Arenibacter algicola: one gene and its partner. Each later gene encodes a partner of the first gene's protein in a complex. Links are inferred from orthologs where the notes say so. Each region holds a gene or a part of one and is shown in the gene's direction. Other genes may lie near its edges. The genes, in order: trxB and trxA.

What was found.
Region 2: the proteins of trxB (region 1) and trxA are in contact, whole or in part, in a crystal structure (PDB 1F6M), measured with the Escherichia coli proteins. The link is inferred for Arenibacter algicola from one-to-one orthologs.

What each region holds. Positions count from the first base shown.
Region 1 is NZ_JPOO01000001.1:2,247,640-2,263,673, forward strand. What follows is about bases 8,917-11,728. They hold trxB (thioredoxin-disulfide reductase), read left to right. Parts: upstream 8,917-9,744; coding sequence 9,745-10,713; downstream 10,714-11,728. Other genes in these bases: U735_RS0109565 (universal stress protein), read left to right, coding at 8,917-9,511; U735_RS0109575 (hypothetical protein), read right to left, coding at 10,877-11,323; U735_RS0109580 (SusC/RagA family TonB-linked outer membrane protein), read left to right, coding at 11,574-11,728. In the rest of the region: U735_RS0109520 (arylsulfatase), read left to right, coding at 1-1,456; U735_RS0109530 (M28 family metallopeptidase), read left to right, coding at 2,104-3,084; U735_RS0109535 (formylglycine-generating enzyme family protein), read left to right, coding at 3,129-4,268; galK (galactokinase), read left to right, coding at 4,427-5,557; U735_RS0109545 (UDP-glucose--hexose-1-phosphate uridylyltransferase), read left to right, coding at 5,563-6,606; U735_RS0109550 (hypothetical protein), read right to left, coding at 6,671-6,886; U735_RS0109555 (chaperone modulator CbpM), read right to left, coding at 7,087-7,374; U735_RS0109560 (DnaJ C-terminal domain-containing protein), read right to left, coding at 7,442-8,335; more of U735_RS0109565, read left to right, coding at 8,663-8,916; more of U735_RS0109580, read left to right, coding at 11,729-14,696; U735_RS0109585 (SusD/RagB family nutrient-binding outer membrane lipoprotein), read left to right, coding at 14,708-16,034.
Region 2 is NZ_JPOO01000001.1:334,401-350,412, forward strand. What follows is about bases 8,606-11,395. They hold trxA (thioredoxin), read left to right. Parts: upstream 8,606-9,736; coding sequence 9,737-10,054; downstream 10,055-11,395. Other genes in these bases: dnaE (DNA polymerase III subunit alpha), read left to right, coding at 8,606-9,576; U735_RS0101450 (DUF58 domain-containing protein), read left to right, coding at 10,251-11,180. In the rest of the region: U735_RS0101405 (acyl-CoA dehydrogenase family protein), read right to left, coding at 1-7; U735_RS0101410 (tRNA1(Val) (adenine(37)-N6)-methyltransferase), read right to left, coding at 81-794; U735_RS0101415 (sulfatase family protein), read right to left, coding at 826-2,253; U735_RS0101420 (SET domain-containing protein), read right to left, coding at 2,368-2,955; ribosome maturation factor RimM, read right to left, coding at 3,173-3,700; U735_RS0101430 (30S ribosomal protein S16), read right to left, coding at 3,714-4,247; U735_RS0101435 (ferritin-like domain-containing protein), read left to right, coding at 4,518-4,985; more of dnaE, read left to right, coding at 5,140-8,605; U735_RS0101460 (S8 family peptidase), read right to left, coding at 11,549-14,164; U735_RS0101465 (AAA family ATPase), read right to left, coding at 14,157-15,137; U735_RS0101475 (hypothetical protein), read left to right, coding at 15,626-16,012; U735_RS0101480 (relaxase/mobilization nuclease domain-containing protein), read left to right, coding at 16,009-16,012. UniProt on the Escherichia coli protein: Participates in various redox reactions through the reversible oxidation of its active center dithiol to a disulfide and catalyzes dithiol-disulfide exchange reactions.

The sequences.
Region 1 (16,034 bases):
AAAACCAAATATAATTTACATTTTGGCCGATGATCTTGGTTATGCCGAATTGGGTGCCTATGGTCAGGAAAAAATTGAGACCCCCAATATTGATGCCCTAGCAAAGGAAGGGATGTTGTTTACCCAGCATTATACCAGTGCACCGGTTTGTGCCCCTGCACGTTATATGTTGCTGACTGGTACCCATTCCGGGCGAGCCCATATTCGTGGTAATGAGGAATGGGGAGAACGTGGGGAGGTATGGAATTATAGGGCCATGGCCAAAGATTCTGTTTTGGAGGGACAGCGTCCTATGCCGGATAGCACCATTACCATAGCTAAAAAGTTAAAGGAAGTGGGATATGGTACGGCCATGTTCGGTAAATGGGGATTGGGCGCACCCCATACTAATTCCATTCCTACAAAAATGGGCTTCGATTTCTTTTATGGATATAATTGTCAGCGACAGGCCCACACCTATTATCCATTGCATTTGTACAAGAATGAAAATAGGGTTCATTTAGATAACGATACCATTGCCCCAAATACCAAATTGACCAAAGGAGCAGATATCAACGATCCCAAGAGTTATGCGGCCTATACCTTAAATGATTACGCACCCGATCTTATGTTTAATGAACTAAAAGGTTTTGTAGATAGAAATAAGGAGAACCCCTTTTTTATTTATTGGGCAACCCCAATACCGCATGCGGCCATTCAAGCTCCACAAAAATGGGTGGATTATTATATTGAAAAGTTTGGGGATGAAGAGCCATATTTAGGGGAAAGAGGCTATTTTCCACACCAAAACCCCCGAGCTGGTTACGCTGCCATGGTTTCTTACCTGGATGAGAATATAGGAAAACTAGTGGCCAAGTTAAAGGAGGACGGACTATATGACAATACACTTATTATATTTACTTCAGACAATGGTCCCACTTTTAATGGTGGAACCGACTCGCCTTGGTTTGATAGTGCAAAACCTTTTAGAAGTGAGTACGGAAGAGGAAAAGGCTTTGTTTATGAAGGGGGAATTAGGGTACCTATGGTTGCAACTTGGCCCGGACAAATAAAAGCGGCCAGTAAAACGGATCACATTTCTGCACATTATGATGTTATGGCCACTTTGGCCGATGTTGCGGGTTATGAAAAACCAAGCTATACGGATGGGGTGAGTTTTTTACCCACTTTGCTTTCTCAGGAAAATCAAAAGGAGCACGATTTCCTTTATTGGGAGTTTCCGGAATATGGGGGACAGTTGGCCATTAGAATGGGCGATTGGAAGGTCGTAAAAACCCATCTTAAGGACAAAAAAAATGAGCCTACCTTGGAATTGTATAACCTTAGGACAGATATAAAGGAAACAACAAATGTGGCGGATCAACATCCGGAAATACTAGAAAAGGCAGCCAAAATTCTGGAAAGCCAGCATACCGAACCCAGCATTGAAAAGTTTAAGATCCCTAATTTAAAGTAGTAATTTGATGATTTGATAATTCGATGATTTAATGATTTGGAAATGGGTTAATTGTTCAATGGGGAAATGTACCAATGTACCAATAAATCAATTTGATAATTTGAAAATGAATTTATTTGGCTACTGGCTACTGGCTACTGGCTACTGGCTACTGGCTACTGGCTACTGGCTACTGGCTACTGCTCATTTTCCTGCCTTATTTTGGTGATTGAGCGGAGTCGAAATCACATCTTGGGGAAATGCATCAATGTACCAATGTGTTAATTTGATAATTTGGAAATGGGTTAATTGTTCAATGGGGAAATGTACCAATGTACCAATAAATCAATTTGATAATTTGAAAATGAATTTATTTGGCTACTGGCTACTGGCTACTGGCTACTGGCTACTGGCTACTGGCTACTGGCTACTGGCTACTGGCTACTGCTCATTTTCCTGCCTTATTTTGGTGATTGAGCGGAGTCGAAATCACATCTTGGGGAAATGCACCAATGTACCAATGTGTTAATTTGATAATTTGGAAATGGGTTAATTGTTCAATGGGGAAATGTACCAATGTACCAATGAATCAATTTGATAATTTAGAAATGAGTTAATTTGGCTACTGGCTACTAATATTTATACCTGCTTAAATAATTTAGTGTTTTATGTTTAAGGATTTTTACAAAAGGGGATTTTACATCATTTTACTTATAGTTGCATTATGGGTGAATTTTTCAATGGCCCAAGAAGAAATTACGGAAAAGGAATTAAAAGACCATATTTTATTCTTGACATCGGATAAAAATTCGGGGAGATATCCCGGGGGAAAAATCAACAAAAAGATTGTTAGGTATATAACAAAGGATTTTAAAAAGTCGGGGATAGCTCCTATTATGAAATCCTATAAGCAGCCGTTTTTGGCCCAATTAAGGGTGAAGAAAGTGGAGTTGCCCAAAAATGCCGTTGAGACATGGAATGTTATAGGCCTTATAGAAGGTAACGATCCATTATTGAAGAATGAATATATTGTATTGGGTGCCCATTATGACCATTTGGGCATGGGGGGCGGACCGTCATCAAAGTCCGATAAAATTGGGATACACCATGGTGCAGATGATAACGCCAGCGGGACTTCAGCTCTATTGGAAATAGGGGAGATGCTAATGGCCCACAAGACCGAGTTAAAAAGAAGTGTTTTGTTGGTCGCTTTTGGAGCAGAAGAACAGGGACTATTGGGCAGCAAATATTTTGTGGACAATCCTGTTGTACCATTATTACAGATTAAATTAATGATCAATATGGATATGGTGGGCAGGTTAAACGATGCCAAGCAGGTTTATATGGGCGGAGCCGGAACCTTTCCAGGGGGAGAAGAGTTAATGAAGGATTTGGGGCCTCCATTGGGCTTGTCGCCAGTAGTACATGCCGGCTCTGTAGGAGGATCGGATCATGTTTCCTTTTATAAAAAAAATATTTCCGTACTAGGAATCCATACAGGTGGGCATCCACAATACCATACCCCTGAGGATACGGTTGACCTGATTAACTTTGAGGGTCAAAAACAGGTTTGCCAGTATATATTTAATGCCATTATGAAAGTGGGTTCAACACCTTATGACATGAAATTTATTCCGCAAGGGGATTAGAATCATTTTGGTTCTTTACATTTGTAAGGATTAAAAACTATAGAATGCAAAAAATTAATGTTTTAGGTGTCTTTTTAATACTGGCTTTGATGGTACAATGTAAGGAGGATAAGAAGTCGGTCGATAAGGTTGAAAGTAGTGCCCCAATGACTGTTGTTGCGGAATCGGTAGTCGACACAACTCCTATTTTGATAGAAAAACCGGAAAATATAAAAGCACCGGATGGCATGGTATGGATTCCCGGGGGTGAGTTTATCCAAGGTGCCGTACCCCAAGATAAAATGGCAATGGACCATGAAAAGCCTGCGCACATGGTAAAAGTAAATGGGTTTTTCATGGATGTTACGGAGGTGACCAATGCCCAATTCGCAATATTTGTTAAGGAAACAGGTTATGTTACTGTGGCCGAGCGGGCAATAGATTGGGAGGAAATGAAAACCCAGGTTCCAGAGGGTACACCCAAACCCCATGATTCTATTTTACAACCGGGCTCTTTGACCTTCAAAAAAACTAAAACTTCTGTGCCCAACCTATACGATTTTTCACAATGGTGGAACTGGACCATAGGGGCCAATTGGAAACAACCCAACGGACCGGGAAGCAGCATTAAAGGAAAGGATAATGAACCTGTGGTACAAGTGGCCTACGAGGATGCTCTGGCCTATTGTGAATGGGCCGGTAGAAGATTGCCTACCGAGGCTGAGTGGGAAAGGGCTGCCAGAGGTAATAAAACCGAAAGTATCTATTTCTGGGGCGATGAGGACTCCAATTTGTCCCAAATGGCAAATACCTGGGAAGGGGAATTTCCGGTAACCAATAGCAAGGCCGATGGTTATGAACAGCGCGCCAAAGTTAAATCCTATCCTCCCAATGATTTTGGCCTATACGATATGGCCGGTAATGTATGGGAATGGACCAGCGATTGGTACAATACCAATTACTATAAGGAATTGGGAGCCTTGAATGGTCCTGTGGTAAATCCCCAAGGAGCAGCCACTCCATATAATCCAAATATGCCCTATGCCAAGGAAAAGGTTATGAGGGGAGGATCCTTTCTTTGCAATGCTTCTTATTGTGCCAGTTATAGGATTTCCTCCAGGATGGCTTCCAGCTTGGATTCTTCCTTGGAGCATTTGGGATTTAGGACAGTAGCTACAGTAGATATGCTTACAAAAGAAGAATAACAGTTTTTATTATTTTGAAGATTTTAAATCCCCTTTGGCGTTGCCTAGGGGATTTTTTGTGTTGATAGGTTTTGCTTTATACTCATTTATTATAAATGTAAATTATACGTTTATAACAGATATTTTTTTATATTTGCGGCCTAATACACTTAAAGTCTATGCCGTTTCCTGAAAATTTCACCCCTGATTTAGTCGTTGAATCCCCTGGAAGGATCAATCTGATAGGGGAGCACACAGATTATAATCTTGGCTATGTATTGCCTACGGCCATAGAGAAAAAAATTACTTTTAAATTCATTAGGAACAATTCGGATAAGGAATGTAACCTTTATAGTTTGGGTTACAATACCGGGTTCACCCTTCAATTGGATAATATTGCAAGGAGCAATGTGGAATGGGAAAATTACATATTGGGCGTATTAAATGAAATTTTGTTGAGAACGGATAAGTTGAGAGGGTTCGACTGTACTATTGAAAGTAAATTGCCAATGGGTTCGGGTCTTAGTTCTTCTGCTGCTTTGGAATGTGGATTGGCATTTGGACTCAATGAACTGTTTGATCTAGGACTTTCCAAAATGGATATTGTGCAACTTTCGCAAAAGGCGGAGCATACCTTTGTAGGAACCCAATGTGGAATCATGGATCAATTTGCTTCTGTAATGAGTGAAAAGGGACACGTTATTTTGTTGGATTGCAAGACACTGGAACATCAGCAAATCCCCATAAAAATAGACCCGTATAAGATGATCATGCTGAATACAAAAGTGTCGCATAACTTGGCCTCCAGCGAGTATAATACTAGGAAGCGGGAGTGTGAGGAAGGTGTAGCCATCATTCAGAAACAATATCCGGAAGTAAGGTCGTTAAGGGATGTAACAGCTACTATGATTCAAGAATTTAAGCAGACAATGGATGCAACACTTTTTAAAAGATGCAGTTTTATTGTTAGTGAAAACGATAGGGTGTTACAGACTGCCAATGCTTTAAAGGCCAATGATTTAAAAGTTTTTGGAGCCTTACTATATGAGGCACATGAAGGGATCAGCAAATTATACGAAGTAAGCTGTCCGGAGTCTGATTTTTTGGTTGATTTTTCAAAGCAGTATGATGCTGTGTTAGGGGCTAGGCAAACCGGTGGTGGATTCGGAGGTTGTACCTTGAATATTGTCCATAAAGACAAGGTGGAGGCGTTTGTGAAGGAAGCCACGAGTGCATATAAAGAGGCTTTCAATATTGAATTGGAGGCGTTTGAGGTACAACCTAGTGCCGGAACTTACATTCAAAATTAAGCGTAATGACAAATAGTTTTAATGACAATCCCCATAGAAGGTTAAATATTTTAACAGGAGAATGGATTTTGGTTTCTCCCCATAGGACCAAAAGGCCATGGCAGGGAAAGACCGAAAAAAGTGCTACTACTGATCTGCCGGTTTATGACCCTTCATGTTATCTTTGCCCTACTAACGAAAGAATGGGAGGGGAGTTCAATCCCAGTTACGAAAAACCATATTCCTTTGTCAACGATTTTTCGGCCCTATTGCCCAATGTAAAGGAAGAGTCCTATAAAAATGGCCTGTTGTACGCCGAATCCGAATCAGGTATCTGTAAGGTAGTTTGCTTTTCGCCCAATCACTCCCTTACTTTACCCTTAATGTCCGTTTCGGAAATTGCGGACGTAATCTCTCTTTGGCAAAAGGAGTATAAGGAATTGGGGGCTGTAGACGGCATTAATCACGTTCAGATTTTTGAAAATAAAGGAGGCATAATGGGGTGTAGCAACCCTCACCCGCATGGACAAATTTGGGCACAGAATAAAATTCCACAGGAAGTACATAAGAAAATAGGAAATCTGCAGACTTATTGGGAAAAGCATGGTAGAAGTATTTTGGAGGATTATTTGGAACAGGAATTACAGTTGGATGAGCGCGTTATAGTCGAAAACGAGCATTTTGTAGCGCTTATTCCGTACTGGGCAGTATGGCCTTATGAGACAATGATCCTTCCCAAAAAAAAATTGGCACATATCGGTTTACTATCCGAGTCCGAAAAGATATCCTACGCAGAGATCCTAAAACAGCTTACTATTAAGTACGATAATATATTTAACACTTCCTTTCCATATTCTGCAGGAATACATCAGGCACCTACAGATGGCAAGGACCATCCGGAATGGCATTTCCATATGTCATTTTACCCACCCTTATTGCGTTCGGCAACTGTAAAAAAGTTTATGGTAGGTTATGAAATGTTTGCCAATCCACAACGCGATATTACGGCGGAACAGGCGGCCGAAACAATGAAGTCTTTATCCAATGAACACTTTAGTCAACTAGGTTGAATAAAGTAAATTATAATATTTGAAAATGGTGTAAATCTCCATGGGGGAACAGTTTCAATGGAGATTAGAGAGAGTCTTGGGTTTGAAGGGAATAACCTACTCGGCCCAATTCCTTTTTTGCCTTGTCCAATACAAAGGGGTTGTTGTAGACCAGTGATATGGTCTTATTGATAACATCAATATCCAATATTTTTAAATCTAAAATCCGACTTAGGTTTCTGGAAATAATGTTTTTGCTGTCTTCGGAAATAAGCTGTTCAACTTTAAGCAGTGTCGTCATGGGATCAAGGTTTTAAATTAATCGAGACGAAATTAGGCATCCAGGACCATATCCAAAATGATATAAATCAGTTTTGGTAACTATAGTGTTGTTCCATTAATAATTACACTAAAAATGAATAGCGGATATACAAACCTTTGTAGCGTCCAAATATCTTTTCTATTTCAAGGTGTAATTACAACTCCTTTGGCCCATTAACCCTATCTGTATAGATCCAATTTATTTTTGAGTTGGGTAATTTCATTTTGCATTTTCTCCATCCTTTTTAGTAGTCGGGTAATAACCGCTATGCCTTCCAAGTTGATGTCTAGATCGGAATGGAGTCTAAGTATTTTTTCCGCTTTTGGTAATTGCTGAATGGGAAGATAATGTGTATCTTCTTTAACTACGACATCTACCAGTCCGTACTCATAAAGCTCCATCACGAAATGGGTTTCTATATTGTAACTCATGCAAAAATCGGTAATCAGTATATATTCCTGTTCCATAAGTATTAAATTTCATGAATGTGTTGGTTCAGCACCCTAGTAAAGGTTTCTCTTTTCATATATAAAATTATTTTCTCAGGTTAGCCAATTCCTTAAAAAGTTCTTTTTCTTTTGCCGTTAAATTGGTAGGGGTAACAAGGTTGTAGGTAATATATAGATCCCCATAAACGTCCTGTTTTTTGTATACAGGGAAGCCCTTGCCTTTTAATTTAACTTTGGTGCCGTTCTGCGTTTCTGGTTTAACCTTTAATTTCACCTGTCCGTCAAACGTATTCACCATTATTTCACCGCCTAAAAGGGCTGTATATAAGTCCAGGTTTACAGTAGTGTATAGGTTGTTGCCATCCCTTCTAAAGGCCGTGTCGTTTATGATGCCAAAGGTAATATAAAGGTCGCCCTTAGGACCTCCCTGATGGCCCGGACCTCCATGACCGCTAATTTTTATGGTTTGCCCATTCTCAATTCCGGCAGGAACTGTAATTCTGATATTTTTACCGTTCACATTAAGGGTTTGTTTGTGTGTAGTAAATACATCCCTAAGGTGCAATTTTAACTCGGCATTTAGATCCTGGCCCCTAAAACGGGCCCTTCCCCTTCCTGAAAAGCCACCGGAACCCCCAAACATGGATTCGAAAAAGTCAGAGAAATCATGTTCTCCATAGCTTTGCGAATAGCTTTGACCGCCACTTCCGTAGGCTGATTGTTGGGACGCCCTAGCTTTTTCAAACTCTTCCGCATGCTCCCAATCCTTTCCGTATTTGTCGTATTTTTTTCGTTTTTCCGGATCGCTAAGTACCTCATTGGCTTCATTGATTTCCTTAAACTTTTTTTCGGCCTCCTTGTCATTGGGGTTAACATCTGGATGATGTTTTCTGGCCAATTTCCGATAGGCCTTTTTTATTTCGCTTTGACTGGCGCTTTTGTCCAATCCCAAGATTTTGTAGTAGTCTATAAATTTCACCTGGAAGTTATTTATGCTTTATACTTATTCGATTTTTGAAACGTCAATTGCAATTTTTATAATTGAATTTATATCAACCCTACTTCATATAATATTTTTAGGTTAAAGTTACCTTCTGCAAAATTATCTAAATCAGTTGTGGATCCAACTGATTAAAATCATGAATCGATCTGTTTTATTTCACTAAATTTCGGTGTAACTTAAATAAAAATGGAACCAAGTATTACTTCGATTATGATAAAAAATAATTCATTACAGCAGTACTTATTGAAAGTTGTCATTTAAATTTCGATACTATTTCGCTATTGGTCAACAAAAATTATTCACATGAAAAATATTTTGATACCCACGGATTTTTCCGATAATGCCTATAAGGCTATTTCCTATGCAGTTCATTTGCTTAAAGAGGAGAATTGTACCTTTCATTTGTTGCATACCTATACTCCCGCCATTTATCAGTCCGAATATTTATTGCACAGTCCGGGACAATTGGGGTTAGGTGACATTTATCGTACAGATTCCGAAACAAAATTGGAAGATCTAAAACAAAAGGTCATTTCTGAATTCAATAACCCAAAACATCATTTTAAAACCTATAGTGCCTTCAGTGTTCTTATGGAGGCTATTGATGAACTGGTAGAAAGTAAAAAAATAGACCTTTTAATTATGGGAACCCAAGGAGCTACTGGGGCAAAAGAAATATTTTTGGGCAGTAGTACCGTACATACCATTAAAAGGGCAAAATGCCCTGTATTGGCAATCCCCTTCGATTTTGATGTAAAGATGCCCACGAAAATTCTATTTCCAACCGATTATGAAATTGACTACAATTATGAATTGATAAAGCAGGTATTGTTTATAGCCAAGGTACATAAATCAACTTTGGATATTATGCATGTACGATCCAGTTATGAGCTCAACGAAGAGCAGAAAAAGAACAAAAGCAAATTACACCATTTACTTGCGGAAACTAAACATAAGTTTCATGAATTGCCGGATCAAGGAATTATAGAAGCCATTAATAGTATTCAATCCGAGTTGAAGCCCCAAATGTTGGTGATGGTAAAGAACAAGCACAGTTTTTTGGAGAATCTATTTTTAAAACCTGTAATAAATCAAATTGGTTTTCATTCAAGTATCCCTTTTATGGTTTTGCCTTATCACTTATTGGGGTAGACAAATTATGAACTGCTAATAAGCTTTACTACTTCCCTAGGACTATGAACAGGTTTCTTTCTTAAGTAAACCTATTCCCAATTTTACAACAAAAAGTAACGTTTCCGTGAAAAGGGGTGACAACCATAGTTTGTGCAACTAGTTTTATAATAACTTTTTATAACTTTTGACGTAAGTTTTTTATTGAAAATCCTACTTTTGTTTTCTAACAAGTATTATAGAAGGTTTTTATTATGGCAGATAAAGTAGAGCGTTTAAAAACGTTGATTATTGGTTCGGGACCTGCAGGCTATACTGCAGCTATATATGCATCTAGGGCAGATCTAAAGCCGGTGTTGTATACGGGAATGGAACCTGGTGGACAATTGACCACAACAACAGAGGTAGATAACTTTCCTGGATACCCAGATGGAGTTGACGGACCTACAATGATGATGCAATTACAGAAACAGGCCGAAAGATTTGGTACTGAGGTACGTATAGGTATGGCTACCGCTGTTGATTTTAGCGATGAAGTAGGTGGAATACACAAGGTTACCATAGACGACAGTAAGGTTATAGAAGCGGAAACCGTAATTATTTCCACGGGTGCTACGGCGAAATATTTAGGTATCCCTAGCGAACAAAAACTTCGTGGAGGTGGTGTATCTGCATGTGCAGTATGTGATGGTTTCTTTTATAAAGGACAGGAAGTAGCTATTGTAGGGGCAGGGGATACTGCTGCTGAAGAGGCTTCTTATTTGGCCAATATATGTAAAAAAGTTACTATGTTGGTACGAAGGGACGAAATGCGTGCTTCTAAGGCTATGCAACATAGGGTAAACAGCTTGGACAATATAGAAATTCGTTATAACAGGGAAGTGGATACCGTTTTGGGCGATCAGGTAGTGGAAGGTTTAAGAATGGTGAACAATATTACCGGTGAAAAAGAGGACATTGCAATTACAGGATTGTTCATTGCTATTGGCCATAAACCAAATACCGATATTTTTAAGGGGCAACTGGAAATGGACGAAACAGGGTATATAATTACCCAAGGTAAAACTACCAAAACTAGTAAGCCAGGGGTATTTGCCAGTGGGGATGTCCAAGACAAGGAATATAGGCAGGCTGTTACGGCTGCCGGTACCGGCTGTATGGCGGCACTTGATGCGGAACGATATTTGGCGACCATAGAAAGCCATCAAGAAGTTTCGTCTTAGGCGATATTAGAATCAGGATGCCTTAAATTTAATGCAACATTTGAATTAAGGGCTATTTGAAACGATCTGTACTAGGAACCTACGTTCCAGGTGCAGATCGTTTTTTTAGTCATGGAGTGTAAATTTGTTATACTTTACTGGAAAGTCAAACTAGGATCTAAACCTAGTTTAGACGTTTATAGTTTTCAGAATTTATTCGGTTCCCATCCGCATCAATAAAGATCTGGCTGTATTTGTCGCCCTCCAATTGGAGTTCCATATGCCATTCCATATTTTCATTGGCAACTTTCCTCATAGATGCGGACATATATTCCAATTTTTCGGTCAGGGTACTGTCTGTGGCCTTATAAGAGCCATAACCGAACCATTCAATGGAATCTGTTGGGACATATCGGGTCCACATTACCTTTCCATTATAAAACATTTTAATTTGACGGTAGCCATCTGTTGGAGGTATTGTTTTTACAACATCGTTACCATCGTAATTGTTAAAGCTTACTAATTCCCAAGTACCCTCCAAGGTGTTGGGGTTTTGAATTTTTGTGGATGCCATTTCGGTCGCGGATACCAAAAACAACATCAAGAAAACTATTCCAAGTATTTTTTTCATGGCGATTTCATTTATGAGTTTAGATACTTATAAGTTACGACTTTTTTGGAATATTAACATATGAAACTGAGAATATGTTAAAAAAATCTTATCAAAAGGAATTAAATAATAGCAGTTTATAGTCTTGATTTTGTGATAAAAACATTGAGAAGTAGGGCTATTATTGTATAAATCACATTTCGACCGGTCAATGTTTGATTTTTATGATTTTTTTATCACTTTTAGCTCAGATTAATAAAAACAAACTAATATGATACAAAAACTATTGTTGTTGTGCACTTTCATGCTCACTTGGCATGGCTTTGCACAAAATGTTTCCGGTAACGTAAAAGATGAAAGTGGTATGCCACTTCCAGGGGTTACCGTTTTAATTGTTGGGACCAACACAGGTACCACCACTGACTTTGATGGTAATTTTATAATTGCCGCCAAGCAGGGAGATATTGTGCGCTTTTCGTACTTAGGAATGAAATCGCAGGATATCACGGTTAGATCAAATGCCGAATTAAGTATTGTCTTATCTGAAGACGCCAGTGCTTTGGACGAAGTAGTGGTCACGGCTTTTGGTGTGGAGAAGAAACAAAAATCCTTGGGATACTCCGTAACCCAGGTTAACACTGAAGACCTAAACCTGGCGGGGCAATCAAACCCTATGGAGAGTTTGCAAGGTAGGGTTGCCGGGGTTCAAATCAATAGAACATCTGGATCCTCAGGTGGCGGTGTGGATATCTTGATTAGGGGTATTACTTCCGTTAATCCAAGTAGGAGCAATCAACCTTTAATTGTTGTTGACGGGATAGCCCTGAACAACGATACTTTTTCCGGGGAAGTCAGGCCCAGTGCAGGGTCCAATTCCGCTAGTAGTTCCGAACAATTTGCCTTTTCCAACAGGGCTGGGGATATCAACCCTGAGGACATTGAAAGTTTCAACGTGCTAAAAGGAGCTGCCGCAACCGCACTTTACGGAGTAAGGGCGTCCAACGGTGCCATAATCATTACTACAAAAAAAGGTAAACAAGGGAAGGCCAAAATTAATGTAACGGCTTCAACAACATTTAGGGATATACAAACAACACCTTCCTTACAAACTACTTATAGGGAAGGGTTTAGTGGTGCTCCTAGGACACTATACGACCCAGATTCCGAAACCGGTTTCAATAGGGTTCAGAATGCTACCTCTTTTTATAGCTGGGGACCCAGATATTCTGATGATTCCTATACGCTGTCCAACGGCACAGTGGTGGATTTGACAGGAGATAAATTTTACAGTCCTTACGATATTTTTAGAACCGGTTTTAATTCCCAAGTAAACGTAAGTATTAGTGGAGCCAATGAAAAATTGGATTACTTCTTGTCCATGGGAAAAGACCAAGAAGATGGGGTTCTTCCAAACACGGATTATGGCAAGAATAATTTTAGGTTTAAGGCAGGATATAAGATTTCTGATCAATTGACATTAAATTCCTCTATCGCCTATACTAAATCTGGTGGACGCAGGGCCAATGGAGGGGATAAATCCGTTATGAGTGCCCTTTCCTATTTTTCAGGGACTTTTCCTATAAACGACTATATGAATGCCGATGGTACAGAAAGGGATTATTCTTTTGGGATAATTGACAACCCTAGGTATTTAATGGAAACAAGTAGCCTAATAGATGATGTAAATAGATGGATAGGAAATGCTACTCTAAATTGGAGTCCTAAGGAATGGGTAAATGTTACCTACGCTGCCCAAATAGATAATTACTCTGACCAAAGAAATAGATATGTTGGTGCAGACCTGGATGGGGGTTCACAGGTTGGCGGCTTTATCTTAAATCAAAACATCAATTTTACAGGTTTGGAATCCAACCTTTTGGTTGCATTTACCAAGGATTGGTCTGACGATTTTACCACAGACCTTACATTGGGACATCAGATTTCCGATTCCAAAAGAGAGTATGCCCAAGCTAGGGGAGAAGGTCTGAACGTGCCAGGTATTAACGAAATAGGGAACACCATTAATTATTTTCTGGACAACAGTGTTACACAATTACGTAACGTTGGTGCCTTTGGAGAATTGAAATTGGGATACAAAGACAAATTGTTCTTGACCGTTACAGGTAGGAATGACTGGTTGTCTACCTTGCCCAAAGAAAATAGATCGTTCTTTTATCCATCCGCCAGTTTGGCCTATGATGTTTCCGATGTATTTGGAGACAATGATGTCTTTACTTTTGGTAAACTTAGGGCTTCCTGGGCCGAGGTAGGTAAAGGACCCGGTTTTGGCGATGTTGGCCAGTATTTTGTAGTGGATGGGGACTTTCCGTTTGGTAGCGCCGGTGGATATAGGAGAAGTACCTTATTGGGAGATTTGGATATAGTTCCGGAACGTAACCAATCTACAGAATTTGGTGCGGACCTTAGATTTATGAAAGATAGGATCAGATTGGATTATGCCTACTACAAAACACGTGTTAAAGATCAGATATTCACCGTTGGAACCGCTTATTCTTCTGGACTTTCAGGAATAACAAGAAATGCAGGGGACTACGAGGTATTTGGACATGAATTGTTGGTTAGTGCGGACATTATTAGAAGCAAGGATTTTAGATGGGAATTAATTCTTAACTGGTCTACCAGTGAAGGAAAGGTTTTGGAAATTCCAGAGGATATTGAGTCTATTATTTTTGCGGATTCAGGGTTTGCCGGAATTACTTCGGAAATTAGGGCCGGAGACAAAATGGGGAATCTTTATGGATATAAATGGAGATACGAAGATGGTCAAAGGTATTTGGATGCCGATGGATTTCCAGAAATTGTATTGGATGAAAGGGTGAAGGTTGGAAATGCCTTTCCGGACTTCATTTCTTCCTTGGGCAGTAATTTTAAATGGAAGGGAATAGGATTCAATTTCTTATTGGAATATAAGGAAGGTGGGGATCTTTATGATTCCGGTCTTAGAAATTCTATTAGAAATGGTAATCCTTTGAGTACTTTGGTCAGGGATGAAGAGGTAGTCTTGGAAGGAGTAATGGACAATGGTAGCGGAGGTTATACTGCTAACACCACACCAGCTTTGATTGATCAGAATTATTATAGAAATTCAAATGTCTATAACAGGGCGGCTGAAGTATTGGTACAGGATGCATCTTGGGTTAAATTGCGCAATGTTAGTTTGTCCTATGACATGGACAATAAATTTACTAGGGACCTTAAAATGGAGAAGCTAAGCCTTTCTGTTAGTGCATCCAATATTCTTGTATGGACCCCATTTGATGGTTATGACCCAGAAGGAAACCAGTATAGTGCCGGTAGCAACGTTTACGGTTTTACAGGACTTAGCGTTCCGTTGAGCCAAAGCTACTCTTTCGGTCTAAATATTTCATTCTAAATATGATAAACATGAAAAACAATATTATAAAAACAGGAATTTTATCACTTCTATTAGTTGCGCAGGTTTCGTGTAGTGATGATTATTTTGATGTAAATACTCCTTCCAATACAGCAACCTTAGAGGAGTTGAGAATGCAGGATCTAATGGCACCGGTAATTCATAGCACCATGGAAGGGCAGCGATCTGCCGAATTGGCATTTGGAAATTATGTGCAGAACTTTGTATCTACCGGGGGTGGAGCTGCCGGACAAACAGAAGCAAGTGGCTTATGGAGTCAGGTATACCTTTATATTTTACCTAATCTTAAAGCGATTAAGGAGAAGGCTGCAGAGGCCAACGCTACGCATATTGGCGCTATATCGGATATTCTTACTGCCATAAATCTTGGAATAGCTACCGATACCTGGGATAATATACCCTATTCGGATGCTACTGACGGCCCGGACAATAATTTTCCAACCTTCGATACCCAAGAATCGATATACACGGAAATATTCACGCTTCTAAATTCGGCCATCACTGCCTTGGAAGGTACTGATAACTCAGGTTTTAACTTGGGAAGCTCGGACCTTATCTACGGGGGTGATTCCGATCAGTGGTTAAGGGCTGCCTACACCATTAAAGCGAGATATCAGTTGCATTTGGTAAATAAAGGTACAGTTACTGCCAATGAGGTTTTAACTTCAATCGCCAACGGTTTTACATCGAATGACGATAATTTTGAGATGCACTATAATGAGAAGAATATCAACCCTTGGTATTCCGTAGAAATTTTGGCCAGGTCTACAGGTAACCTTAGCAACGATATTGCCAGTCAGTTGGTAAGTTCTATGAACGGAGATTATTACCCATTTGAAAGCGCAGCTCTTACCATAGATCCAAGACTGCCTTTGTTCGCCGAAAATGGGGACGAAGCGGAGTGGAAAGGTTTTGTGAGCGGTGGAGAGGGAGTAGCTCCTGATGGTAGCGATGCCAATACCCGTTTTAAAACGGATGGATACTATACCAGTATAGATTCGCCACTATTGCTGATCAGTTATGCAGAAGCCAAATTTATTGAGGCGGAGGCTGCTTTTTTGGCCAACGGAGGCAACACCACAAGCACAGGATCTAGTTCCGAGGCGTACACCGCTTATTTGGAAGGTATACAGGCCAGTATGGATATGTATGATGTGGATGGCTCCGATTATTTGGCCGATGGGGCCATTGCCGTGGGTGAAGCAGGACTCATGTTGCATCATATCATGAAGGAAAAATACATTAACAACTTTTTAAATCCAGAGACTTTTGTGGATTATAGAAGATATGATTTTTCTGCCGATGTTTTCACAGGCC
Region 2 (16,012 bases), 1.9 Mb from region 1 along the record:
GTCGCATAAAATTAATTTTAGAATCAAAAATAAACAAATTAAGGATTTGTTTAAAAATATAACACAAGAAAGTGCGATTGTTACATTTTTAAATAGAAATCTTTTGTCAGATCTATATATTCCTTAGTGTATTCGTGACGTGCGGATTCTATGGTGAGATTTTCAATCTCAACGGAAGTCTTCCCAACTTGTAATTCCAACAAGCTTCGTTTAATCCCGGATGTAGGATTCCCTTTAATGCGCAAAAGCCGGCTGGGATATAGGTTCACTGTGGCTGCCAATTCCAAAAATATTTCCTCTTCCTTAAAAGGGATGATGGTAGAAAAGGTTCCGTTATTGGCCAAGAGTTTCACAACACTAGTTAAAAGGTCCTCAAAGGGCAAGGATTGGTTTTGTCTGGCCATATCCCTGGATTCATTGCCACTGGGCACTATTTCGGAGTAGAATGGCGGATTGGATACGATAAGGTCGTACTTATCGTCCATTTCATCCACAAATTCGTCCAGAGATGCGTGGTAACAGAATAATCTATCGGCCCAATTAGATGCTTCAAAATTCTCTACACATTGCTCATAGGCATCTTCATCTATCTCTATGGCGTCTATGGTCTCTGCATGGCTCCTTTGCGCGAGCATCAAAGCGACGACACCTGTTCCTGCCCCGATATCCAGAATGGATTGGGGTTGGCGCTCCAAGGAGGTCCAGGCCCCTAATAAAACCCCATCAGTGCCGATTTTCATGGCACAGCGATCCTGATGTATTTGGAATTGTTTAAATTGGAAGGGTTTGGTCATGAAAAATCTTGTTTATAATAGTTGGCTGTACTTATTCCGCTTTTCCTGCCTCCCTGTTTTTGGTGCCTTCCAGCTCTAGAAGGGAATCCCCTAGTTCGTGGCGCATTTCATTGGCCAAGACCTTTATTTTGTCCACCACTTCTGGATATTCTTCGGCCACGTTGTTGGTTTCACTTATATCCGTTGTAACATCATAAAGTTCTATTTCTTCCATTTCTATCATTCGGTACTCCCCTGGAAGCCCATCCTTACCTGGCTCTTGTCCGTCCATGGTCCGGTAAGTGTGCGGAAAGTACATTTTCCATGTTCCGTAACGGACCCCCATGAGTTCGTTTATTCTATAGTAAAAGAAATAGGCTTCTTGCGGACTCTCTTGGCTTTCCCCAGTGAGCAGAGACAAGGCGCTTTTTCCGTCGATGGTTAAATTGGGCAATCTGGCCCCTGTCATCTCTGCTATGGTAGGTAGGATGTCTATGGCCATGACCGGTATATCAATGGTTTTTCCGGGAGTTATTTTGTTGGGGTATCTCATAATGAAGGGTTCGCGCTGTGCACCTTCCCAGGCGGTTCCCTTTCCTTCCCTAAAGGGCAGTGCGCTGCCTGCATGGTTGCCATAGGAAAGCCAGGGCCCATTGTCCGAAGTAAAGATTACCACAGTATTGTCCTCAAGGCCATTCTTTTTCAGGGCAGCCAATATTTCGCCCACGGACCAGTCGATCTCCATAATGACATCGCCGTATAATCCTCTTTCTGATTTTCCTTTAAATTTATCCGATACAAATAGTGGTACATGGGGTTGCGGATGGGGTACATATAGAAAGAAAGGATTGTTTTTATTTCTGTTGATGAAATCCACACTCCTTTCTGTGATTTGGGTGGTCAGTTGGGATTGATCTGTTAACGTGTCCAAAACTGTTTCATTTTCATAAAGTGGCAGGGGGCCAAAATTGAATACTGTTCCCTGCTGAGGGTGGTAGGGCCACATATCGTTGGAGTAGGGGATGCCAAAGAATTCATCGAAGCCATGTCTCGTAGGTAAGAATTTTGGGCTATCTCCCAAATGCCATTTTCCAAAAATAGCGGTTTTGTACCCAATGTTTTTCAGCATTTCCGCTATTGTCATCTCCGATGCATTTATTCCTGTGGGGCTACCTGGTCCCAAGGCGTTGTGTATGCCAATACGGTTGGGGTAGCAGCCGGTCAATATTCCTGCTCTTGAAGCGGAACATATGGGTTGCGCGGAATAAAAGCTGGTGAGTTTTATCCCATCTTTTGCCATTTGGTCCAAATGGGGGGTTTCAATATTTGGGGAGCCAAAAGTACCTACATCCTGATATCCCTGATCATCGGTGAAAATCAAAATTACATTGGGTGGAACTTCGGGTTGCAATTCTTTTTTCTTTTCCGCGCAGGAAAATAAAACCAATGAAAGGATAAACAAGGAAAGATTTCTGAACATTATTTTAGTTTTTGATAAAGCTAAAATAATATTTTTGAAATGTTATGACCTAATAATTGTAAGTAGTATATCCGATAATTGGTATTGCACTTTTGGGAGTGGCTGTTGTCCCTGCTAATCCCCGTTATAATAGTTGTTTTTAATGGAATCCATCATTATTTTTCCTTCGGAAATTGAGCTTACCAAATTCCAAAGATTTTCTGAAATCAAGGGCTTTAAGGGTTGGTTCAATTGTGGGATTTTCGGAAACACCTGTTGTAGTTTTTTGTCCCATACTTTGTAATATTTCAGGAGGTCATCCGGATATACCACCTTTCGTTTCGTGCCTTCATCAATTCCCCTGAAGGGTTGTGGTATGTTCAAATATCCATAGTCGTCCGTTAGTTGTTCCCCTACATGGATATCCCTTATGGCTACCTCAAAATCATAGGCTGTGGTAAGGCAGTTGGAATTAAAACTGTGGTTTACATATCTGGCGTTGTCCCAGCAAAGTATAAATCTTCCCTTGTTGTCCCTAAAGGTATAAGTATCCAATATGGACTGATAAATAGGTTCCAAGGATTCCAATTCGGCCGGGGTAAATTCGCGGTCCAACTTATCCAAAACCCAGGTTATGGTTCCGGCAGGAATAAATTCTGTGGCTACTACGCCATAGCCGATCTCCTTATTGATGAATTGTAATTCTGTTTTGGGATGAATCATTTTAACGCATAAAATAATCTCGTGAATACTGAATAGTTGTTTTCATTTGCATATCAAAATATATTTAAGAGATCCCTCTTTTAAACAATTTGACTAGCTAAATCCAAAGGGCAAAATATTTTTGGATTTGGCCCGATCAATAAGAAATGCAATAAAGAAAGATAGATAAAATTATCATTCGTTTTATAGCGGGAGAAAAATTAAAAAGGGGGGCATTTTAGGATAAATAAAGGTCGACCAATCCTTCCGGGGTGTCAACAAAAATAGTCTTGTTTTCACGGTCTACCTTAACTATAATCTCGTCCCTGACCGGAATAAGTAATTGTTTGTCGCCTTTTTCTATCTCAAATAGGGCTTGGGAAGTGGTGTCGTTAATGCTTTGGATAATTCCAATATTCCCATGGACCTTGTCTTCCATGGCAAAGCCAATTACCTCGTGGTAATAGAACTTATTGCCTTTTAGTTTGGGCAAAAATTTAAGTGGGAGGTATATTTCGGAGCCCATTACCTTGTCGGCGTCCGATTCATCGGCAACCTCCTCAAACCGTACGCGCAATAGGCTGGATTTGTGAAGTTGACTTTTTTCTATAAAAAAAGGAACCAGATTGTTTCCGAGGGAAACGAATACTGATTCCAATTTTTCGTACAATTCGGGTTCGTCGGTATCCAATTTAATGAGTACCTCTCCCTTAAAGCTATGTTTAGAAACGATTTTACCGAGGTAGAAACACTCTTCCTTTGTCATCGTTTTCTATTAGCTATTCTGTTTCTTTGGTCTCTTCAGGAGCTTCGGCAGGAGCAGCAGTATCTTCGGCTACTTCTTCTTCTGCAGCTGGTGCTTCTGCTTCTGCAGCAGCGGCCATACGCTTTTCGTTAACCTCTTTCTCGGCTTTCAAAGCTTTTGCTTTAGCATCGGCTTCAGCCTTGGCTAAACTATCTACTTTAGAACCAACAATATTTGCTTTTTCTTCCAACCAAGCATTGAATTTTTCTTCAACTTGCTCTTCGGTCAAGGCGCCTTTACGAACACCGCCCAATAAATGGTGCTTTAAAAGGACTCCTTTATAAGATAAAATTCTTTTTGCAGTTTCAGACGGCTGTGCACCGTTATCCAACCATTTTACAGAACTGTCAACATCCAATTCTATGGTTGCAGGGTTGGTATTTGGATTGTAAATACCTAATTTCTCCAAGTATTTACCGTCTCTTTTAGCGCGGGAATCCGCAGCTACTACCCAATAAAAAGGTTTTCCTTTTTTTCCGTGTCTTTGTAATCTAATTCTAACTGGCATATCACATTAATTTGTAGGGTGCCCGACCCTTGGTTATTAATTCTTTTTTCGCTAGGTTCTTCCTAAGCGGGTGCAAATATAATATTTCTTTTAATGTGGTTATCAAATATTTGGGCTAAAATTCAATTATTGTGCGCAAATGGCTTAACATTTCTTAAGAAAAGCTGTTAAACTCGGGCTAAAGTCGCCCTTGGATTTGGAGTTATATACAATTTTTATAGTTTGTTATAAGGGTTGGCGAAAGTCGCTGGCCAAAATGACTAATTAAAAATGAAGAGAGATAACATGAAGTATTCAGAAAAAATTTCAGACGGGTTAAACAACCTATTGGTAAAAAATTATGATGCCGAAAAAGGATTTAAATTGGCAATGGATAAAATAGATAATCCAACTATCAATACATTTTTAAAGGACAGGGCGGCCCAACGTGGAAAATTTGCCCAAGAGCTTAAAAGTGAAATTTTGCAATATGGGGAATTGCCAGAACAGGACGGAAGCATAAAAGGTGATATTCACAGGGCGTGGATGAATCTTAAGGCGGCCATGGCCTCCAATGAACAAGAACAACTGCTGGAAGAAGTAGAGCGTGGGGAAAAGGCAAGTCTTGAGGAATATAATGAGATTTTATATGATAAGGGAGTTGTACTTCCGCCATCCACGGAGAGTATGTTGAAAAGACATAGGGATGCCATTAAATCTTCATTGACTGTGGCCAATATCCATGAGCGAATAGCGTAGGACCTAATATTTTATAAATAGTATATTGGAACCAGATGGAAACATCTGGTTCTTTGCTTTTGGCAACGTTGATAACTCCTAATAAATGCCCTTTCCCTTTAAGTGCTATTTCCTTATTTTTACCACTTCCAATCCCATCACATAAACCCGCTCTATGTACCTTATTTTTGATACGGAAACCACTGGATTACCCAAACGTTGGGATGCCCCTTATACGGACACCGACAATTGGCCGCGCTGTATACAAATTGCCTGGCAGTTGCACGATGCTATGGGCAATTTGGTGGAAAGCCAGGACTATTTGGTGCAGCCGGATGGTTTTAATATTCCCTACGATGCGGAACAGATTCATGGGATTTCTACGGAGTTGGCACAGCAACAAGGGGTTCCGATCGGGGAGGTATTGGAAAAATTCAACGCGGCACTTTCCAAAACCAAGTTTGTTGTAGGCCAGAATGTGGGATTCGATCTAAACATTATGGGTGCCGAGTTCCACAGGTACCAGGTTGAAAATTCCTTACAGGAATTGCCGGTGTTGGATACCTGTACCGAGCATACAGCTCAATTATGTCAGATTCCTGGTGGACGTGGCGGTAAGTTTAAATTACCGACCTTAACGGAACTGCATCAATACTTGTTCGGTGAACCTTTTGGAGAAGCGCACAATGCTACAGCCGATGTGGAGGCTACTACCCGTTGCTTTCTTGAACTGGTGCGTAGAAATGAATATACGGCCGAGCAATTGGATGTGAAGCCCGATTATTTTAAAAATTTCTCCGAGGCCAATCCGCAAGAAATACAATTAATAGGTTTAAAGCACATCAACCTAAAAAAGGCATCAAAAAAAATAGCCGATGCCTTATGGGAGAAAGATTCTGGTGGAATTTCCAAGGAGGAAATAAAGGAAAATTTGGCCACTTTGGAAACGGCAAACTTTGCCCATCTCCATAATCATACACAGTTTTCCATTCTACAATCTACCATTAGTATTCCCGCGCTGATCTCTGCCACAGCAAAAGCTAAAATGCCGGCGGTGGCCATGACGGACCACGCGAATATGATGGGGGCCTTTCATTTTGTTAATGGGGTCATTAACCATAATAAGGGGGTTGTTGCCAGAAACGAAGAAAATTTAAAGCGCTATGAAGCCACTGTAAACGGAACCTTGGAAGAGGGGCAGGAGCCACTACAGGAACTTCCGGAACCAGAGGTGGAGATTACACCGATTATAGGGTGCGAATTTCAAGTTTGCGAGGATCACACCAATAAATCCCAGAAGGATAATGGGTATCAAATAGTAATGCTTGCCAAAAACAAAAATGGATATTTAAATTTGGCAAAAATGTCGTCCATTGCCTTTGTGGATGGGAAGTATTATGTTCCGCGTATAGATAAAAAGGTGATAGAACAGTACAAAGAGGATATCATTGTACTTACCGGAAACCTTTACGGGGAAGTGCCCAGTAAAGTTTTAAATGTTGGGGAGAACCAGGCGGAGGAAGCCTTACTTTGGTGGAAGGACACTTTTGGGGATGACCTGTATATGGAAATTATGCGTCACGGTCAGGAGGATGAAGATCGTGTAAATCAGGTCTTGATCCAGTTTGCCCAAAAGCACAATGTAAAATTGGTTGCCACCAACAACACCTATTATCTGGAAAAGGAGAATGCGCATGCACATGATATTTTGCTTTGTGTAAAAGATGGTGAAAAACAGGCCACTCCTATAGGTCGTGGCCGGGGTTACCGATATGGCCTGCCCAATAAGGAATATTACTTTAAGTCCTCTGATGAAATGAAGGACCTGTTCAAGGATATTCCTGAAGCCATTACCAACATTCAGGAAGTAATAGATAAGGTAGAAACATTTACCCTTGCCCGCGATGTCTTATTGCCTGCTTTTGATATTCCGGAAGAATTTAGGTTCGAAGAGGATAAATTGGATGGTGGAAAACGTGGGGAGAATAAATATCTCCGACATATCACCTATGAAGGGGCTAAAAAGAGATATGGTGAAATTACCCCTGAAATTGATGAGCGACTCGATTTTGAGCTTAAGGTAATTGAGAAGACCGGATATCCTGGTTATTTCCTGATCGTAGAGGATTTTATTAGGGCCGCACGTAATATGGATGTGTCCGTTGGTCCCGGTCGGGGATCCGCAGCAGGTTCCGCAGTTGCCTATTGTTTATGGATAACCAATTTGGACCCTATTAAGTACGATCTGCTTTTTGAGAGATTCCTAAATCCAGATCGTGTGTCCATGCCCGATATCGATATTGACTTTGATGATGAAGGCCGTGGAAGGGTAATGGACTATGTAATAGATAAATACGGTTCCAATCAGGTGGCCCAGATCATTACCTATGGTACCATGGCGGCAAAGTCATCTATCAGGGATACGGCACGTGCCTTGGATCTGCCGTTGGGGGATGCGGACCGTATGGCCAAGCTGATTCCCAATATGTCCAAGTTGAAAAAGATTATTGGGGTCGATGAAAAAACCTTAAAAGAAAAATTCAATAGCGAGGAACTGATCAAGATCAACGAGTTGCTGGCTATTTCCGAAGGTGAAGGCCTGGAGTCGGAAACCCTTAACCAGGCTTATATATTGGAAGGATCGGTGCGTAACACCGGTATACATGCCTGCGGGGTAATTATTACCCCTGATGACATTACCAAGTTCGTTCCTGTTGCCTTGGCGAAGGACTCCGATATGTATTGTACCCAGTTCGATAACTCTGTGGTAGAAAGTGCAGGCTTGCTAAAAATGGATTTCTTGGGGTTAAAAACTTTGACCTTGATCAAGGATACCGTTAAAATAGTAAAGGCCAAACACGGTATAGAATTGGATCCGGAGAATTTTCCCTTGGATGATGAAAAGACATACGAGCTTTTCCAGCGTGGGGAAACCGTTGGGGTGTTCCAGTATGAATCCCCCGGGATGCAAAAACACATGAGGGCTTTAAAACCTACCGTTTTTGCGGATCTTATTGCCATGAACGCCTTGTACCGTCCCGGTCCAATGGAATACATTCCCAGTTTCATAGCCCGTAAGCATGGTACCGAGGAAATTATATATGACCTGGATGCCTGCGAGGAGTATTTGGCAGAAACATACGGCATTACAGTCTACCAGGAGCAGGTAATGCTCCTCTCGCAGAAGTTGGCCGATTTCACCAAGGGTGAGGCCGATGTTTTGCGTAAGGCGATGGGGAAAAAGCAGAAGTATGTCCTGGATAAGATGAAGCCGCAATTTATAAAGCAGGCTTCGGAGAAAGGACATGCCGTAGACAAGCTGGAGAAAATCTGGAAAGATTGGGAAGCATTTGCGGCCTACGCCTTTAACAAGTCGCACTCTACCTGTTACGCATGGATTGCCTACCAGACCGCCTATTGCAAAGCGCATTACCCTGCGGAATATATGGCCGCGGTACTTTCCAATAACATGAACGACATAAAGCAGGTTACCTTCTTTATGGAAGAGTGTAAGCGTATGGGATTACAGGTATTGGGGCCAGATGTAAACGAATCCTACTATAAGTTTGCCGTAAACGATGCCGGTGCGGTCCGTTTTGGCATGGGGGCCGTAAAAGGTGTTGGCCGGGGTGCGGTGGAAACCATAGTTGAGAACAGAAAGAAAGACGGACCTTATAAATCTGTTTTTGATCTGGCCAAACGAATAGATCTAAGGGCGGCCAATAAAAAGGCCTTTGAGAACCTGGCGGTTGCCGGAGGCTTCGATTCATTTGGGGATACTCATAGGGCGCAGTATTTTTATGATGAGGGGGACGGAATTACCTTTTTGGAAAAAGCCATGAAGTATGGGGCCAAATTTCAAGAGAATGAAAATTCATCACAAGTTAGTCTGTTTGGTGAAGCCAGTGATGTTCAGATTCCGGAACCTGTGGTCCCGCCCTGTGAGGAATGGGGCACCATGGGAAAATTGAGAAGGGAAAAAGAAGTAGTGGGAATCTATATTTCCGGTCACCCCTTGGACGATTTTAATGCAGAGATTAAGGCCTTCTGCAATGCGAGCCTTTCCAATTTAAATGATTTGGAGGCTATAGTAAATAGAGAGGTCTCCTTTGCCGGGGTAATTACCGATGTGCAGCACCGGGTTTCCAAAAATGGCAAGGGATGGGCCATGTTTACCATGGAAGATTATACGGATACCTTTGAATTTAGAATGTTCGGGGAGGAGTATTTAAAATATCGTCATTTCCTGATGATCAATTCTTTTGCATATGTCAAGGTGTTTGTACGTGAAGGTTGGATGAACCGAGATACCGGAAAAAAAGGAGATCCCAGGATGCAGTTTAATATGATTATGATGCTGCAGGACGTTATGGAAACCTTTGCCAAAAAACTCACCATTAAGTTGGATATATCACAATTGAAGGAGGAAAGCATATTGGACCTTAAGGATACGTTGGTATCGCATAAGGGCGATCATCCACTTAGTTTTGTGGTGTATGAGATGGAGGAGCAGATAAAGGTAAACATGACCTGTAGAAAACAAAAAATCCAAATATCAAGTGAATTGCTTCTTCAGCTCAATGAAAAAGACGTACATTACAAGTTGAACTAAAGGTTTTAAACTAATATTATGGTCAAAATTCCACGCAAGTGCAATGTGATTAAAAAGAATAGGTTTTATCAATTTAGCCATAGTCAAAACGAATATAATCTTAGTAAGGAAAAGGCAAAATAATTGTCTAAATTTGTATAATATTTAAAAATAACGAAACATGGCATTAGAAATAACAGATGCTACTTTTGATGAGGTAGTTTTAAAAAGTGATAAACCAGTAGTAGTGGATTTTTGGGCAGCATGGTGTGGTCCTTGTAGAATGGTAGGTCCTATTATCGATGAGGTAAGTACCGAGTATGATGGTAAGGCCGTTGTTGGTAAGGTAGATGTGGACGCCAACCAAGAGTTTGCTGCTAAATACGGCGTAAGAAATATTCCAACGGTATTGGTGTTCAAAAATGGTGAAATCGTTAACAGACAGGTTGGTGTTTCCCCTAAAAAGGTATATACCGATGCTATTGATGCATTACTATAGCCTTCACTGATTCCCTAAGGGGAATATAAATGATAAAAAAATCCTGCTGTTAGCGGGATTTTTTTATGCCTAATTTCCAATAAAAAGGGTGGAAGCTCCAGAAAATAGGGGTTGATTACAGCGTATTTAATATGACCTCCCAATTTTTGGGAGTTTCTATTTTCCGATAAGTCAATATCTTCATTATCTTAGCTAAATGAACCTACAATCCGAACTACATAAGGCAAGTTTGTTCCAGAATCTGGAATTATTGGCAGGTCAGGTAGTGGAAGGGTTTATCAGTGGTATTCATAAAAGTCCCTTTCATGGATTTTCCGCAGAATTTGCCGAGCATAAAATCTACAATAATGGGGAAAGCACCAAGCATATAGATTGGAAGTTGTTTGCAAAGACGGATAAGTTATATACCAAGCGTTACGAGGAGGAGACCAATTTACGCTGTCATATGATCTTGGACAATTCGGCCTCCATGTATTATCCAGAGGTTGGTTCTTTGAGTCTTGACAACCTTAATAAAATTGGTTTTGGGGTCCTGGCCATTGCCTCGTTGATGAACATACTTAAAAGACAGCGGGATGCGGTGGGCTTAAGTGTATATAGCGATCAATACAATTTCTATTCTTCGGAAAAGAGTAGTGAAAGGCATCACCAAATGTTGTTGGCCAAATTAAGCGAGATTGGTCAGGAAACAAAACCGGCCAAGCAGACCGAGACCTATACCTATTTGCACCAGATTGCGGAAAAATTAAAAAGAAGAAGTTTAATTGTACTTTTTACGGACATGTTTCAATCTTCCGGGGATGACGGACAGTTGTTCGATGCACTGCGGCATATAAAGTACAATAAACATGAGGTTATCCTTTTCCATATCATGGATAAGGAAACGGAATACTCCTTTGATTTTGAAAATACTCCCAAGCGTTTTCTTGATGTGGAAACAGGGACCCATATTGATCTTTATGCCGATTCTGTAAAAGAAGCCTATGAAAGGGAGGTGGGATCCTACTTCACAGAATTGAGACTAAAATGTGCCCAATATAAAATTAAATATGTGGAGGTAGATGTAAAGGATAGTTTCTCCCTGATAATGAACACCTTTATGGTGGAGCGCCAAAAATTTATGTAGAAACTTGCATTATTTTTATAAAATTGTTTGTGCAATTAAATAAGGGGTGTATATTTGCACTCGCTAAACGCCACGGTTCGGTAGTTCAGTTGGTTAGAATACCTGCCTGTCACGCAGGGGGTCGCGGGTTCGAGTCCCGTCCGGACCGCTAATAAAACAAGGCCTTCACAGATGTGAGGGCTTTTTTAGTTTCTCGTTTATAAACTATTTATAAACATCCAAGGGTTTAGTATTCAATATTTTAAAGAATATTAAAAAGTCATATCTTAAGTCAATATAACGGATCAGTCGAGCAAAGCAACAAAAAGAGAAGGGGAAAAGGTTTAGGTCTATAATCGGAGATTTATAAATAAATATAGCTTTCGGCTTTAAGTTGATACTCCTGAACGAATACGGGTCCTTAGCCTTTGCTGAATTTCTTCATAGATTTGTACATCTACATTTTCTGCTATTTCGAGCGTAACGGCCAAACCATATTTGACAAAAGTACCGTGGCCCAATTTGCTTGCATCTTCCCTGCAATTTATTTTAATATTTAATGAATCCCCATCAACAAAAACATCGGCTTTATCTCCTTCCATGATATCATGTTGTACAGTTCCTGACTGAGCTGCATTAAAGTCATAAGAGAGCCGTTTTAATTCGAGGTGACCATTACGCTTTGGATTATCAAAGTACAAATGGGCAGATCTGTATTTTCTCGTTTTAAAATTCAAGGGACTATGATAAGACAAGGTAACCGTAAGTCTTTTTTTTATTTGTTTTTGACTTATGGTGGTTGGAAGCGGAAAACTATACAAATGGGCATTACCTTTTGAAAGTGCACCATAACCTAGCAACGTAACTCTTTTGTCTGTGCAGTAGAGAATCCTTTCTGGGTCAATATTGCCGTAACCTAGGTACGGTAAAGTGTTTCTTCTGATAGTTTTATTCGCTACTCCTGGCTGATTTTTTACAATCTCTAGCAGTTTTTCGGAACCTTTTCCCCAACCTGCACTGTGCACCAACAAACTTTTAATCAACACAGTTAAATAGTTACTATCCAGAAGTGAACCGTCGTCCAAGGTAAGCGTTGACAGAACTTCGTGCAATTGAACTGCCAGTCTGGAAGTCAGAGCAGCGGAGTTGCTTGTTCCACATAAATATCCTATTCCGTCAGTTCTTCCCTGTTGGGATGGCATAGCCACTTGGCTTCCTGGAGGATTTGCTGCCGAAACGGAGGATTCCATACGCAATATAGTCTGGGCAGGATTTGGTTGTATGGGAGCTTTACGGTATAGTTTTCTTCCGCCCGGCATTAGTATATCCGGCTTTATGCCCTTGCGATAACCAAAACCTATTCTACTTATAGGAGAGGGCAATTCTGGAGAATCGATGACATCTTTTCTTTGATGAAGGTTTCCGGGATTAGAATAATCGCGATGTGTCGCTCCTACCGTAAGATTGTTGATGCTTTCGGATGGGGTCAATATTTTGCGGTTATAGTTGGTTTTGACTATTTCTTGTAGTACAAGGTTCTCAATTTCTTCAATGGAAAGACCATCAAATTCTTGTTCACCTACATTTAAAACTAGTTGTTCAACATAATTTCCTGCACTAATGATAAAAAGGAGGTCAAATTCATACGCTAGCCAATCGAGAAGTTTTGCCCAAGAACTAATATTGAAATGAAATGGTCTGAAAGGATCACCAATGGATAGATTGATAAATCGAACTTTTGGGGCTGTAGGTGCATTTCCATTTTCCCCTACTTTCATTCGTAGTACTGCCCTGTGTATCAAATCAAGTGGGAGTCGGTCATCTGGTAAGGCCTCTTCTTGAAAGTGAGGCAATGAATTTAATTTCATTATGGGCCTCACGTATATCGGTGTATCCAGAACAGCAGAGTTCGGAGCGTTTAAATCTCCATGAAGAATAAGAGAAGCCATAGAAGTTCCGTGAATTCGCGCGTTACTTAGATAATTGGTGGCAAATTCATCGGGGTCATCGACAATCAATCTATTTCTGAGCAATTGATGATTTTCCAATGGCATACCATCGAAAAGTGCTACTACAGGCTCTCTGTTGGTTTTATCAACTTCTACGGTTTTAGTGGTTGGAAGAAGTTCATTTTCTTCTGGAACACGTAATACAGTTTGGCCGACCGGTCGAAAAAATAGAATCTGCTGACTTTTAAGAAATAACACATTGCTGTTTTCGGTTAAGTCATCAAAGGACGCTATCGGGGCTTGGGCAATGAAAGCATGGTAGCCAATCTCAGGAATCATTGTCCTTGAGTTAAGGACACCAAAACCCTCTTGAATTCCAAGTAGAGCGATAACCTCGTTGTAGGCGGCCAAGTTTCTATTTTTATCATCCTTGTATGCCAATTCAATTTCAAAGCGAACATAATCAAAATGGAATGATTTCATTTCATCGATATACTCCTGAAGGCCAGTATCACGAATCCTATCTGCCACTCCATAAGGTCTTATATCCCTTAATTGTTCGAAAATAGTTCTGAACTTTGTAGTACCGCGTTTAAAGTGCTGGTTTTCACTTTCCTTTTGGTATTCGTTCCAGTACTTTAGAAGTTCTTGCAGTGCCCGCTGATTGGTCATTGTAAGATAGAAACGGGTGTCAATGGGCTTATCAGTCGGTTTGTCTTCTTTATCTTTGACATAAAACTCTAGGTCGGCTTCAAGCTCTGCCTCAAATTCCGCGAGAAACTCCATCCCAGGAGTATGTTGGGCAGCCTTGAAAAATTCATCTATTTCACCTGCTGTTTCTAGCACAAGGACCATTTCAGGGATAATATTGTCGATAGAGGATTGTAAGGAGGCTGTTTGGTTAGCAAGCACTGTATCTAATTCGGTGATTCTCGGACCATGTTTGGTAATCTGACTTTGTTTATCTGGGAATCTAATCGAACCGGGACCGCCGGACTTGTTCGACCTTTGTGCCGTGGCAGGGGAAGGAAAAATCAATAAAGGCTTTTTACTCATTTTTCAAAGAGTATTTCTTTTCCATTTCATCCAAACATTCGTCCACGACCCGCTGAACGTTTACCTCAGGAAGTGATAATATATATTTTCTTTCTAGGGCCAGTATAAATTCTTCAACTTCTGAAAAGTTATTTCCAACTAGTTTTGATGCTATTTTGGAAATAGGATATTGTAAATCGTATTTTACCTTAGCCTGAAATTTTCGCAACCAGAGTTCAATCATATCCTTATCCGGTGCTTCAAGTTCCAAACGTATTTGAAAGCGTCTCCATACCGCCTTATCAAGAAGTTCTGGATGATTGGTGGCTGCGACGACTACCACATAACTTGGAAGTCTATCAATTTGTAATAGTAATGAACTGACGACCCTTTTTATCTCTCCTGTCTCATGAATATCGCCACGTTCTTTGCCTATAGCATCAAACTCATCAAAAAATAGGACACATTCCTGTGTTCGTATAAAATCAAACATAGCCTTTAATCGGCTAGCTGTCTCGCCAAGATAACTACCAATAATTCCATCGTAGCGGATAACATAAAAAGGGACCATTAAAGATTGGGCAATAACCTCAGCTAAGGAGGTTTTTCCATTTCCAGGAGGACCCGCTAGTAAAATTCTGTTTCGCGGTTCTAGATTATAGGATCTTAACAAATCACTCCGTAAGTGCTCTTGGATAAAGTCTTGGATTACTTTTTCATTGCTATCATTAATAATGACATCATCCAACGATTTGTTGGGGTAGATTCGATACAAAAAGTTGTCCAGCTTTTCATCCAGTAAACGACTCTGGATAGTTGTTTTGGTATTTGTTCTGTTTGACTCATTCAGTGCCTCCGTAAGCTGTTTTGCCACAACATGATGCTGTTTGCTCTTTTCTTCGGCAATAATGGACTCGACCACTTTTTTGAAAAGGGTCATATTACCATTTATCCCGGATTTGACAAGTTTTAAAAGGAGGTCCGCTCTAGCCATTTGATACAAATTTATATAATTCCTAGGACAATCAGCTTTTTTTAGTTTATCCTAGGTTGATTTTTTGTTGGGCCTGCCACCTGCGGAAGTTCAAAAACCTTCCACTTCAAGACTTCCCGAGCTAACCGCTGCGCCGGTTCGCATTCGGGATCTTTTCGTTCCATTTTTTTGAACCCCCTCGCGGCCGCGCAAAAACCCAAGCGGCGGAAAGGCCGCTTGTCTTTTTCTCTCCCTAGTCACAAATTTGAACATTTCCATATTTCCTTCCATTTTTTCAACACCATATTAGACCATTTAAATCTACTATCTAGACCCATTTGAAGCCATATGTATTCATATGTTTTTGAAGTATAACATATTGATAATAAGTTAGTTAAATTCAAAATTAATATGCTAAATTTATCTATGAAACAGATAGCGAGGTGCATTCTAAGTAACTTAGAATTGTCTACTTCTGACGAAGTGTTTTGCTTTAAAAAGCAACGAAAATGGAACAACGAAAAAGAGGCCGAAAACGATTGGGGAAAATGAAACGGTACCATAACGTGATGCTACGGTTCAACGATACGGAATATGAAGGATTGAGGAAAATCTGCGAATCCTATGACTTGGATATTTCGGAAAGAGGAACGATAAGTCCGTTGTTGAGAAGATTGGTTTTGCACAGCGAAGCAGAGGAAAAGGATAGGCTTCCCGATACTTCAAATCTTGCCTATCATGTCAACAAGATAGGAAACAACATCAACCAATTGGTCAAGATAGCCCACCACAAGAACCTGAGAAGTCCGAACAGTAGTTTACAAAATGAAATACAGAAGACCAATGAACTGCTGCATAACCTTATAGAAATTACAATAATGGAACAAACAAGTTGA